Regions from separate parts of the Streptomyces nanhaiensis genome, predicted to be linked through region 2. Evidence: riboswitches for the same ligand, from Rfam matches in the RefSeq annotation. Region 2 holds a riboswitch; each other region holds the start of a gene.

Region 1 (3,025 bases), on a different contig from region 2:
ACCTGGCGGTTCGCCACCGAGCCGATGGAGATCGGCGGACAGCGGATCGCCACCGGCGATCCGGTGCTGGTGGTGCTGGCCGCCGCCGACCGCGACCCGTCGCGGTTCGCCGACCCGGACACCCTGGACCTCACGCGCGGTGACAATCCTCACCTCGGATACGGACACGGCATCCACTACTGCCTGGGGGCGCCGCTGGCGCGGCTGGAGGGGCGGATCGCCCTCACGGCCCTGCTGGGACGCCTCCCCGACCTGCGGCTCGCGGCGGAACCTGCCGATTTGCGCTGGCGGGGCGGCCTCATCATGCGCGGACTGCGCGAACTGCCGGTGGAGTTCGACCCGGTGCGCGGGTGACGCACAGTCATGTGCGTGATCAGTGCGTGATCTGCGAGACACTGACTTGTGATGATCGGCCCGGTGACGCTACGTTCAGCCGTCAACCGCTCGACCTTGTCATCTGTCCACGCACGAGAGGCTCCACACATGCTTTCCGGGAACGGTAGACACCGCCGCCCCCGCCAGGCTCCCGCCATCTTCGTCACGGCAGGAGTGACCGGCGCGGGATTCGCCATCCCCCTGCTCGGGGCGGCGGGCGCGCAGGCGGCAGACCTCGACACCTGGGACCGGGTCGCGCAGTGCGAGAGCGGCGGCCTGTGGAGCGCCGACACCGGCAACGGCTACTACGGAGGCCTCCAGCTCACCCAGGAGATCTGGGAGCAGTACGGCGGCACGTCGTACGCCGAGCGCCCCGACCTCGCCAGCCGCAGCCAGCAGGTCGCGGTGGCCGAGAAGATCCTCGCCGACCAGGGGCCGGAGGCCTGGCCCTCCTGCGGCGTCAATGCCGGGCTGCGCCACGACACCACCGGCGAGGCCCCGGCCATCGACCCGGGCAACCTCCTGCCGGAGGAGGACGCGCGGGACGGCGGGAGCGGCGGGGGCCTCCTGGACGGCGTCCTGCCGGGCGGCGACGCGGAGGAGGAGTCCCCGGCCGCCGGCGAGGACGAGGACGGGTCCGGCGGCGCGAAGGGCGGCGCCGGGGACGAGCGGAAGGCCCCGAAGGGCGGCGCCGCGGAGGACGGCACTGCACGGGACGGCGCCGAGGACGAGGGCGCGAAGGACGGCGGTGCGAAGGACGGCGCCCGCGCCGAGGCGGGAGAGGGCACCGGAAAGCACCGCGGCGAGCGCGACCCGCGCGAACTGGAGCTGGAACGCGGGGCGGAGAGCCGGGCGCCGGAGGGCCGGGAGGCCGCCGGCGACGAGCGGTCCGGGGAGGCCGCCGACCGCTCCGCCCGCGCCGAGCGCCCCGCGCTGGCGGGCACCGTGAGCGGTCTGGGCACCCGCGGGACGGACGAGGGCTACCTCGTGCGCCCCGGGGACTCGCTCGTGACGATCGCCCAGGAGCACGGCGTGCCGGGCGGCTGGAGCGGGCTGTACGAGAGCAACAAGGACGTCGTGGGCGAGGATCCGGACCTGATCCTGCCGGGACAGGAGCTCACTCTCGGATGAGCGCGGACGGCCCTGCGGGATGACCCTCCCGGGCGACTGCGGCGTGTCGTTCCTGTCCGGCCTAACGCTCCTCACCTGACCTGCGGGTTCCATCCGTGCGGGCGTCAGAAAGGGTGAACCGCGGGTTTCTGACATGCTTTGAGACGTATGCCCCGGTGTGCTTACCGTCGTGTCGCTCGCACCGCGAGTGCCACCGACCGCAGCGCCGAATCCTGCCGGCGGCCGGTGGGCAGTCGTCGCGTCAGCGCCGATGGCAGGAGCGGGGGAACCAGGTAGGCGCCGCCCAGGACCGCACGGTCCGAGGCGGCTTGGGGTGAAGTCGCCCGGGGCTCCGCGCCCCGGACGGCCGGGCTTGCTCACTGCCCGAACCCGACAGCTCACCTCGCAGGCGTCGGTGAGACAAGGGACGTCCATGCTGTTCACCGGCAAGGGGCACGACAGCCGCACCGCCAGAGCCGTCCGCGCGGCCGCGCTGACGGGCGCCGCGGGCGCCGCCATCGCCGTTCCGGTGGCGGGCGCGCCGGGCGCCTCGGCCGCCTCCGTCGACACCTGGGAGCGGGTGGCCCAGTGCGAGTCCGGCGGCGACTGGTCCATCAACACCGGCAACGGCTACTACGGCGGTCTGCAGTTCTCCCAGTCCAGCTGGGAGGCCGCCGGCGGCACCCGGTACGCGCCGCGCGCCGATCTGGCCACCAGGGAGCAGCAGATCGCCGTGGCCGAGCGGCTGCTGGCCATGCAGGGGCCGCGCGCCTGGGCCTGCGCCGAGAAGGGCGGCCTCACCGCCGACGGGCCCGCGGCCGAGGTGGACCCGGGCGGCGGCCGCTCCGTCGGCCCCGGCGCCGGGCGGACGTACTCCGAGTCGCGCGACCGCTCGCAGCCTCAGCCGCGGAACCAGTACCGGAGCCAGTCGCAGGAGCAGTCCCAGAAGCAGTCCGGGTCGCTGCCGCGGGGCGCCTCCGAGCGGGCGGACGACCACCGGGACGGCGCCGAGTCCGGCTACACGGTCAAGTCCGGCGACACGCTGCGCGCCATCGCCGCCGCCCACGGCACCACCTGGCAGCGGATCCACCAGGACAACGCCGACGTCATCGGCGACGACCCCAACCTGATCTTCCCCGGCCAGCAGCTCCGGGTCTGATCCCCTGCTGTGCCCGCCCCGGCGCCGCTCCCGTCACCCGGCGGCGCCAGCCCGGTGCGGTGTGTCACCTCCCCCGGCGGAGGGCGCGCCGCACCGGGTTTATTCAATTTGGAAACAAAATGCTCTCACCCGCGCTGAGCTGCGATTTCACCCTCCGTTCCGCCGTATGGCACGGGCTGTCGGCGAGGTGGCGTGCGCGGGCCGGATAGGCTCAGGGCACTGAGACCCGACACACACGCCCGACACACACGAAGGAGACCCTCGTGCCGTCCATCGACGTCGTAGTGGCCCGCGAGATCCTCGACTCGCGAGGCAACCCCACGGTCGAGGTCGAGGTCGGCCTCGACGACGGCAGCACCGGTCGTGCAGCCGTTCCGTCCG
Region 2 (3,025 bases):
GTGCGCCTCGCACACCTCGGGGCGGGACCAGACCAGGCGCCGTCGGCCACTGCGGTGCGCGCTCCCGGATCAAGTCGTCAGCAGGCGGCAGACCGGGTAGCAGAAGCAGTGATCCACGGCACAGGAGGGAAGAGCACCATGGCCATCACCACACTGCGGGACGTAGTCGTACTGGACTGCCCGGAACCGGGGAGGCTCGCCGACTTCTACGCACGGATGCTGGGAGGGAAGGTCGAGGGCGAGGGCAGGTGGGTGGAGGTGACGTTCGACTCGGGCTCCCTGAAGGGCCGGACGTTCGCCTTCCAGGAGGCGCGCGGGTACGTGCCGCCGCAGTGGCCGAGCGCCGAGCGGTCGCAGCAGTTCCACCTCGACTTCTACGTGCCCCGCGAGGAGCTGGACGCGGCCGAGCGGGAGGCGCTGGATCTGGGGGCCGAACTCCTCCAGGGCGACGGGGGCGAGCGCGACTTCCGCGTCTACCGGGACCCGGCCGGGCACCCCTTCTGCCTCTGCGTGGAGTGAGACGGCCGGCCGCCGGGGCGCGGTGGGGCAGGGCGCCGGGGCGAGGAACGAGGAAGAGGCGGGCGGGGCGGGGGTGTTCGCACACCCCTGCCCCGCCCGCCTCCCGACCGGCTCCGGACTCGGTTGACCGGGCCGGTGAGGGTCAGGTCCCTCAGATGCTGACGCCGTTGGCCCGCAGGTAGGCCAGGGGGTCGATGTCCGAGCCGTAACCGGGGGCGGTACGGATCTCGAAGTGCAGGTGCGGACCGGTGCTGTTGCCGGTGGAGCCGACGGCGCCGATCTGCTGGCCGGCGCTGACCGTCTGGCCGGCGCTGACCGACAGCGAGGACAGGTGGCCGTACTGGCTGTACCGGCCGTCGTTGTGACGGATGACGACCTGGTTGCCGTAGGCCCCGCCCCAGCCGGCGGAGACCACGGTGCCGCTGGTGACGGCCTTCACCGGGGTGCCGGAGGCGGCGGCGAAGTCCTCACCGGTGTGGCCGTTGGACCAACGGGCGCCGGAGGCCTTGTAGGAGCCGGACGGAGCGGCGTTCACCGGAGCGGTGTAGCCGGTGACCGCACCGCGGTCACTGCGGTCGGCGCGCTCGGCCGACTGCTGCACGGCCTCGGCCTTCTCGGTCTTCTCGGCCTTGGGGGCGGCCTTCGGGGCCGGCTTGGCCTCGGGCTTGGCCTCGGGCTTGGCCGCGGCCTTCTGCTGGGTGGCGGCGCCGCCCAGGGTGAGCTCCTGACCCGGGAAGATCAGGTTCGGGTTGTCGCCGATGACCTGGCGGTTGTCCTCGTAGATGCGCTCCCAGCCGCCCTGGACGCCCTGGGCGTTGGCGATCTTGGAGAGGGTGTCGCCGCCGACGACCTCGTAGGAGGTGCCGGCGCCGGCGCCGTGGTCGTGGCTGTGGCTGTGGCCGTGGGCGCGCTCACCGCGGTCCGCGCGCTGCGGCGCGGCCTGGGTCTTCTGCTGCTTCGGCTCGGCCTCGGCCTTCGGAGCGGCGGCCGGGGCCTGCTCCTTCTGCTCGGTGGGGTTGCTCTGGCCGTCGGGGGAGACGGCCGGGGCGGGACCGCCCTTGGTCAGGCCGGCCTTGACCGAGCACACGGGCCAGGCGCCCGGGCCCTGTCCCGCCAGCACCTTCTCGGCGACGGCGATCTGCTGGTCCTTGGTGGCGAGGTCGGCACGCGGCGCGTACTGGGTACCGCCGAAGGCGGCCCAGGTGCTCTGCGTGAACTGCAGGCCGCCGTAGAAACCGTTGCCGGTGTTGATGCTCCAGTTGCCCGTGCTCTCGCACTGGGCGACCTTGTCCCAGGTCTCGACGGAGGCCGCGTTGGCTCCGCCGGCGGCCATGAGGGGAAGGGCCATGCCGGCGCCGCCCACGGAGATGGCGAGCGACAGGCGGGTGAGACGGCTGTTGCGCATACGACGGTGACGTCCGCGTGCGGACATAGGTGTGCTCCTTCTCCTACGCCTGCGAGGTGAGCTGTCGGGTTCGGGCTGGAGTTGCCCGGCCATGTGTGCCGCGGCGCGTGGCGCGCGGCATGGCTTCACCCCAAGCCGTCCCGTATGAGCCCGGGACGGCGACTTACCTTGGGTCCCCCGCTCCTGTCATCGGGTGGTGTGGATGGTCCAGCCCGCCGCCGTTGACAGGATTCGGCGTTCGACAGCGGGCCGCCGCACATTCGTACGGCACGGCCAGAACGGTAGACACATCGTTTCCGCCGATACAAGCCGATGGGTCACAGGACGCCCGTTTCGAAGGCTTTGATGATCGTCGGATCGTCACCGTCCGCTGCGTTCACTTCCCGAAGAGTGGCGGAACCCGCCTCTGACGCGCTGTCACTTCTCGCCACTGCCAGGGGCGATGACGCAGAAGGCCCTCCACCGGCACGCAGAGCGACGTACCGGGGAGGGCCGGCTCGTGAGTTGAATCACGAGGAGGTCAAGGAGCTATCCGTCGAGCTGTCCGATGGTGGCGATCGACGGGCCGCGCCTGGTCCGCTCGTGGCGGGCGACCGCCTCCGCGTCGCGCAGCACGCGCACCGCGTTCTTCCAGGTGAGCTTCGCGAGGTCGGCCTCGGACCAGCGGCGGTCCAGCAACTCGGCCACCAGATGCGGATATCCGGACACATCGCTCAGATCGGACGGGGTGAAGGCCGTGCCGTCGAAGTCGCCGCCGATGCCGATGTGGTCGATGCCCGCGACCTCGCGCATGTGGTCCAGGTGGTCGGCGACCGTCGCCGCCGTGGCCACCGGGCGCGGGTTGGCCTCCTCGTACGCGCGCTGGACCGCCAGGCCCCTCTCGCTGCCGTCCAGGGGGTGAAGGCCGTGGGCGCGCATGTTCTCGTCGGCGGCCTCGGTCCAGGCGACGGCGGCGGGCAGCACGAACTTCGGCACGAATGTGGCCATCGCCACACCGCCGTTGACCGGAAGCCGCTCCAGCACGTCGTCGGGGACGTTGCGCGGGTGGTCGCACACCGCGCGGGCCGAGGAGTGCGAGAAGACCACCGGCGCCGTCGTCAC
Region 3 (3,025 bases), on a different contig from region 2:
GTCGTCATGATGATGTCGTCGAAGTCCAGGGCGTTGGCCTCCCGCAGCCGCGCCTGGTACATCGCGTACGCCTGGGCCAGCGTCTTCTCGAAACCGTCGGACGCCCTGGCCGCGAAGTCCTCCTCGTCGACCAGTTCGTTCTTCAGGTTCGACACCTGCGCGCTGAACGACTTGGGCGGGAATCGCTTGGGATCCAGGTCCAGGTCCCGGCAGACCAGCGCCATCAGACGGCGGGAGTCGGCGGCGTCGTAGATCGAGAAGCTGGAGGTGAAGCCGAGCTTCTTGCTCTCGCGCCGCAGGATGCGCACGCACGCGCTGTGGAAGGTGGAGACCCACATCGACTGGGCGCGCGGGCCGACCAGCTCCGCCACGCGCTCCTTCATCTCGCCCGCGGCCTTGTTGGTGAAGGTGATCGCGAGGACCTCCCCGGGGTGGACGCCGCGTGCGCCCAGCAGGTGCGCGATGCGGTGGGTGAGCACCCGCGTCTTGCCCGACCCGGCGCCCGCGACGATCAGCAGGGGCGAGCCGGTGTGCACCACGGCCGCGCGCTGCTGGTCGTTGAGCCCCTCCAGCAGGGCGGCCGGATCGACGACGGGACGGGCCGCGCCGTTGCCGTAGTAGGCGTCGCGCGCCCCGCCTGCGCCGAAGGCGCCCGCGAAGAGGTCGTCGGGGACGTCGTCCTCCGGCGGTGCGGACGCCTCCTCCGGCGGGGGCGGCGGCTCCTCGTCCCCGGAGGGCTCGAGGTCGGCCAGGAAGCTGTCGTCGAAGAGGCTGCTCATCGCCGTCGAGTCTAGGACGCCGCGCCCGCGGCCGGGGCGGCCCTCCTAAGATGGCGGGCATGACCGACGCCCCCGCGCCCCGTCCCCGTCCCGGCTCGGAGCTGCGCGCCGGGCACACCGACCGAGAGGCGGTGGCCGAGCGGCTGCGCGAGGCCGCCGGCGACGGCCGCATCGACCTGGAGGAGCTGGACGAGCGGCTGGAGAAGGCGTTCGCCGCCAAGACCTACGGCGAACTGGAGGCACTGGTCGCGGACCTGCCCGGCCAGGACGCGGCGGGCCTGGCCCCGAGCGCTCAGGAGCCGCTGGCGCTGAGGACGGTCGCCGGTGACATCCGGCAGGACGGCCACTGGGTGGTGCCGGAGCGGGTCACCGCCAAGACCACGCTGGGTCGGATCGTGATCGACTTCACGCGGGCGGAGTGCCGCCACCGCGAGGTCCGTCTGGAGCTCGACGCGGGAATGGGCGAGATCAGGGTCGTCGTGCCGCGCGGCTGGACGGTGCGGGCCGAGGAGGTGACCTCCGGGATGGGCTCCGTGCGGAACCGGGCCACCGAACCGCCCGTGCCCGGGATGCCGGTGCTGCGGATCAGCGGCGGCTCCAAGGTGGGGACGATCGTCGTGCGCCACCCGTACCGCTGGCCCGGGCGCCGCTCCCGCGACTGAACGCCGCCCCCGGAGCGGCCGGGTCCGGCGGCGGGAGCCCGAAACGGACGATAACCGACCGATAACGAATCGGTTTCGGGATATACCGAACACCAGCCTTCACAGGAGCCCCACCGGTGCTCTACGGTCCAGCGTCAGGCGGCCCGGACCCCTCGCCGGCGACAGCGTCGGCACGGGCGGCCTCCGCCGAGCCCGGCCGTGCGGCCGGGGCCGGGGACCCACTCCCCATGGGGTGAATCGGGCCCGCGGGCCCGTAGGGCGGACTTCCGACGCCCGAACCCGTCAGCTAACCCGGTAGGCGGTGTTCCACGGAAGGAGCGCTCGCCTTGGCGTCGCACCGCAGACCGCGCACCCCCCTGCTGTCCCCCGCCTCCCGTCGCGGAGCGGTCGGGCTCACCACCGCGGCCATCGCCTCCGCGACCCTTCTCTCCCAGGGCCCCGCCCAGGCCGCGCCCGAGGACGACCGGCCCTCGATCGAGGAGGTCCGCGAGCGGGTGGACGCGCTCTACCGGGAGGCGGGCAGCGCGACGCAGAAGTACAACGCGGCCAGGGAGAAGGCGGACGAGCAGCGCGAGGAGGTCGACCGGCTCCTCGACGAGGCCGCCGAGCGCGCGGACAGGCTCAACGACGCCCGCCGGAAGCTGGGCGGCTACGCCACCGCGCAGTACCGCGGCGGAGGGGTCTCCGACACCGCGGTGCTGCTCCTGTCCGACGACCCCCAGGACTTCTTCGGCCGCAAGCACCTGATGGACCGGATAACCGACCGCCAGCGGCAGGCCGTCGACGACTACCGGGACGAGCAGCGCGCGGCTCGGAAGAAGCGCTCGGAGGCGTCGGCGAGCCTGGCCGAACTCACCGACGCGCAGAAGGAATTGGCGGACAGCAAGAAGACCGTCCAGGGCAAGCTGGCGCAGGCCCGGAAACTCCTGTCGGAGCTGACCGCCGAGGAGAAGGCGCGCCTGGCCGCGCAGGAGCGCAGGCGGCAGGAGGAGGCCCGCCGCAAGGCGGCCGCCGCCGCCGAGCGCGAGAGGCAGGCCGAGGCCGAGGCCGCCGCCGAGCGCGAGGAGCGGGCCGGGACGCCGGCGGACAGCGGCACGGACACCGGCGGCGGCACGGACACGGGCACGGACAGCGGCGGCACGGACACCGGGACCGGCGGCACCGCGGACGACTCGTACACCGCGAAGGCCCAGAAGGTGCTCGCCTTCGCCGAGGCCCAGCTCGGCAAGCCGTACGTCTGGGGCGCCACCGGCCCCAACTCCTACGACTGCTCGGGGCTGACCCAGGCCGCCTGGCTCAGCGCGGGCGTCTCACTGCCGCGCACCACCTACGACCAGGTGGACGCGGGCACCCGGATCGCCGAGGCCGACATGCGGCCGGGTGATCTGGTCTTCTTCTACGACGACATCAGCCACGTCGGCATCTACGCGGGCGGCGGCCAGATGATCCACGCGCCGAAACCGGGCGCCGAGGTGCGCTACGAGTCCGTCGACCACATGCCCTTCCACAGCGCGGTCCGGCCGGCCTGAGTCGGTCACCCGGACTGCCTGCGGGCGGGCGGCCGTGCCTGCGCACCGCCGTCCG
Region 4 (3,025 bases), on a different contig from region 2:
TTCCACCCCCAGCCCCGCGGCGGCGAGCCCCGGCCGTGGGCGTTCCCCGCCCCCGAGCGCGGCGAACTGCCCAACGGGATGACCGTGCTGCGCTGCCACCGCCCCGGCCAGAAGGTCGTGGCCGTCGAGGTCAACCTCGTCGCGCCGCTGGAGGCCGAGCCCCGCGACCTGGAGGGCGTGGCCGGGATCATGGCCCGGGCGCTGAGCGAGGGCACCGACCGGCACAGTGCCGAGGAGTTCGCCGCCGAGCTGGAGCGGTGCGGCGCCACCCTGGACGCGCACGCCGACCACCCCGGTGTACGGGTCTCCCTGGAGGTCCCCGCCTCCCGGCTGACCAGGGCGCTCGGCCTGCTCGCCGACGCGCTGCGCGCCCCCGCCTTCCCCGAGGGCGAGGTCGAGAGGCTGGTGCGCAACCGCCTGGACGAGATCCCGCACGAGCTGGCCAATCCCGCCCGCCGGGCGGCCATCGCGCTGTCGAAGGAGCTGTTCCCGGCCGACTCCCGGCTCTCGCGGCCCCGCCAGGGAGCCGAGGAGACCATCGGGAACATCGACGCCGCGGCGGTGCGCGCCTTCTACGCGGAGCACGTGCGGCCCTCCACGGCCACGGCCGTGGTGGTCGGCGACTTCACCGGGGTGGACCTGGACAAGGCGCTGGCCGAGACCCTCGGGGACTGGAAGGGCGCGGCCGCCGGGCCGCGCCCGGTCCCGCCGATCACCGCGGACGACACCGGCCGGGTGGTCGTCGTGGACCGGCCCGGAGCGGTGCAGACCCAGCTCCTCATCGGCCGGATCGGCCCCGACCGGCACGACCGGGTCTGGCCCGCCCAGGTGCTCGGCACGTACTGCCTGGGCGGCACGCTCACCTCCCGCCTGGACCGGGTGCTGCGCGAGGAGAAGGGCTACACCTACGGCGTGCGGGCCTTCGCCCAGGTGCTGCGCTCCTCGCCCGAGGGCACCGGCGCCTCGATGCTGGCGATCAACGGCTCGGTGGCCACCGATGTGACGGGTCCCGCACTGGAGGACCTGTGGCGCGTGCTGCGCACCCTGGCGGAGGAGGGCCTCACCGACGCCGAGCGCGACACGGCCGTGCAGAACCTGGTGGGGGTGGCCCCGCTGCGTTACGAGACGGCGGCTGCCGTGGCCGGCACCCTCGCCGACCAGGTGGAGCAGCACCTTCCCGACGACTACCAGGCGAAGCTGTACGCGCGTCTGGCCGAGACCGGCACGGTGGAGGCGACGGCGGCGGCCGTGGCCGCTTTCCCCGCGGACCGCCTGGTGACGGTGCTGGTGGGAGACGCGTCACAGATCGCCGACACGGTGCGCGACCTGGGCATCGGAGAGGTGACGGTCGTCACGGACCAGTGATCCCCGGCCGCGCCGCGGCGGCTGTGTGAAGGAAGGCCCTTGGTGGGGTTGCCACACCAAGGGCCTTCCGTATGTCCGGTTTTGGGCTGTTCCGGTGGGCGGCCTGTGTGGTGTGGCCTACAAAAGACACTATTTGCTTGCTCGCTCAAATTTGTCCGTTTAGCGTCGATCCCGCTGGCCGTCAGAAGTGACCGCGACCGCGGCCGACGGCAGTGATCGCCGAGTCCCCCGAGCGGGGGAGCCGGGGACCCACCCTCCCGCCCTTCTGCGCGGGAGCGGTCCTCCTCCGAGGCACCTGGGGTGAATCGGGCCGTGCGCCCGTAGGAGACCTTCCTGCTCCGAACCCGACAGCTAACCCGGTAGGCGAGAAGGAAGGAAAGGAGTACGCCTCCCATGGCGTTCACCCGTGCCACCGCGCAGCTCGCCGAGAAGCTGACCGAGAAGCTCACCGGGCTCACCGAGAGCCTCACCGAGAAGCACCACCTCTCCAGCCGCTCCGTGCGCACCCGCGCCGGTCTGGTCGGAGCCGCCGCCGTCGCCGTCACCGGCGTGGTCGGCGCCGCCGCCACCCCCGCGATCGCCGCTCCGGGCGAGGGCTCGGGAACCTACGCCCTGGGCTTCGTCCAGGCCATGGCCGTCGGCGACACGATCGCCGACGACGTCAGGGCCCAGGCCCAGGCTCAGCAGCGTGTGGCCGACGCCGCCGCGGAGAAGGCCGCCGCGGAGAAGGCGGCAGAGGAGAAGGCCGCGAAGGAGAAGGCCGCGAAGGAGAAGGCCGCGAAGGCCGCCGAGGCGGCCAAGGAGCGCGAGGCCGCCGCGAAGCGCGAGGCCGCCGCGAAGAAGCGCGCGAACGAGCGAGCCGACCGCTCCGCCGAGCGCCGCTCGGCCACCGGCTACGTCGACCCGGTCGCGGGCGTGGACACCACCACCACCTACAAGCAGGCCGGCGCCTCCTGGTCCTCCGGCAAGCACAGCGGCATCGACTTCCCCGCCAACACCGGCACCCCGGTGCGGTCCGTCGGCCCGGGCACCGTGGTGACGGTCGGCTGGGGCGGCGCGTACGGCAACCAGATCGTCATCCGCCACGACGACGGCAAGTACACCCAGTACGCCCACCTGTCCGCCACGAAGGTCTCGGCGGGCCAGAAGGTCGGCGGCGGCCAGCAGATCGGCGCGGTCGGCTCCACCGGCAACAGCACCGGCCCGCACCTGCACTTCGAGGCCCGCAACGGCGCCCACTACGGCTCGGACTTCAACCCGATCACCTATCTGGCCGGCAAGGGCGTCGACGTCTGACGGACCGGGCCCGCAGGGCACCCGGCGATCACGCACCGGCATCCGCCGCGCGGCCCGAGAGGTCGCGCGGCGGATGTTTTCACGTCTGTTTTCCGGCGGGCATCGGAAAACGCGTGGCAGTGGAATACAGTTCGTCTCTGCGGCACTTCGGGAAACATGGAGACGGCGGTGGAGGTCGGCCCATGCGTATTTCCGCGCACATGGTGTGCAGCGCGGTCCGTGACGACATCGTCTCCGGTGTGTTCCCGCCCGGGGCCCGGCTCACCGAGGAACTCCTCGCCAGACGCTACGGCGTCTCCCGCGTCCCGGTGCGCGAGGCCCTGCGGACCCTGGAGTCGGAGGGCTTCGTCGTCTCCCGCCGCCA

The links. A riboswitch is a leader RNA that binds a small molecule or an ion and turns the genes downstream of it on or off. The one in region 2 is predicted to bind cyclic di-AMP.
Region 1: it holds a riboswitch for cyclic di-AMP, as region 2 does, so the genes downstream of both, ACLIYP_RS18155 (transglycosylase family protein) here and ACLIYP_RS14925 (transglycosylase family protein) in region 2, are expected to answer to the same signal.
Region 3: it holds a riboswitch for cyclic di-AMP, as region 2 does, so the genes downstream of both, ACLIYP_RS26635 (C40 family peptidase) here and ACLIYP_RS14925 (transglycosylase family protein) in region 2, are expected to answer to the same signal.
Region 4: it holds a riboswitch for cyclic di-AMP, as region 2 does, so the genes downstream of both, ACLIYP_RS02385 (M23 family metallopeptidase) here and ACLIYP_RS14925 (transglycosylase family protein) in region 2, are expected to answer to the same signal.

Annotation. Positions count from the first base shown of each region.
Region 1 is NZ_JBKJFM010000081.1:3,013-6,037, forward strand. It holds gene ACLIYP_RS18145 (cytochrome P450 family protein) at 1-354, shown strand, start outside; gene ACLIYP_RS18150 (transglycosylase family protein) at 550-1,506, shown strand; cyclic di-AMP (ydaO/yuaA leader) riboswitch at 1,742-1,912, shown strand; gene ACLIYP_RS18155 (transglycosylase family protein) at 1,919-2,644, shown strand; gene eno (phosphopyruvate hydratase) at 2,908-3,025, shown strand, end outside.
Region 2 is NZ_JBKJFM010000058.1:11,499-14,523, forward strand. It holds gene ACLIYP_RS14920 (VOC family protein) at 139-519, shown strand; gene ACLIYP_RS14925 (transglycosylase family protein) at 671-1,951, opposite strand; cyclic di-AMP (ydaO/yuaA leader) riboswitch at 1,956-2,133, opposite strand; gene ACLIYP_RS14930 (dipeptidase) at 2,453-3,025, opposite strand, start outside.
Region 3 is NZ_JBKJFM010000179.1:1,172-4,196, reverse strand. It holds gene pcrA (DNA helicase PcrA) at 1-779, opposite strand, end outside; gene ACLIYP_RS26640 (DUF1707 domain-containing protein) at 839-1,441, shown strand; cyclic di-AMP (ydaO/yuaA leader) riboswitch at 1,616-1,757, shown strand; gene ACLIYP_RS26635 (C40 family peptidase) at 1,768-2,970, shown strand.
Region 4 is NZ_JBKJFM010000004.1:45,997-49,021, reverse strand. It holds gene ACLIYP_RS02390 (M16 family metallopeptidase) at 1-1,365, shown strand, start outside; cyclic di-AMP (ydaO/yuaA leader) riboswitch at 1,573-1,745, shown strand; gene ACLIYP_RS02385 (M23 family metallopeptidase) at 1,759-2,661, shown strand; gene ACLIYP_RS02380 (GntR family transcriptional regulator) at 2,844-3,025, shown strand, end outside.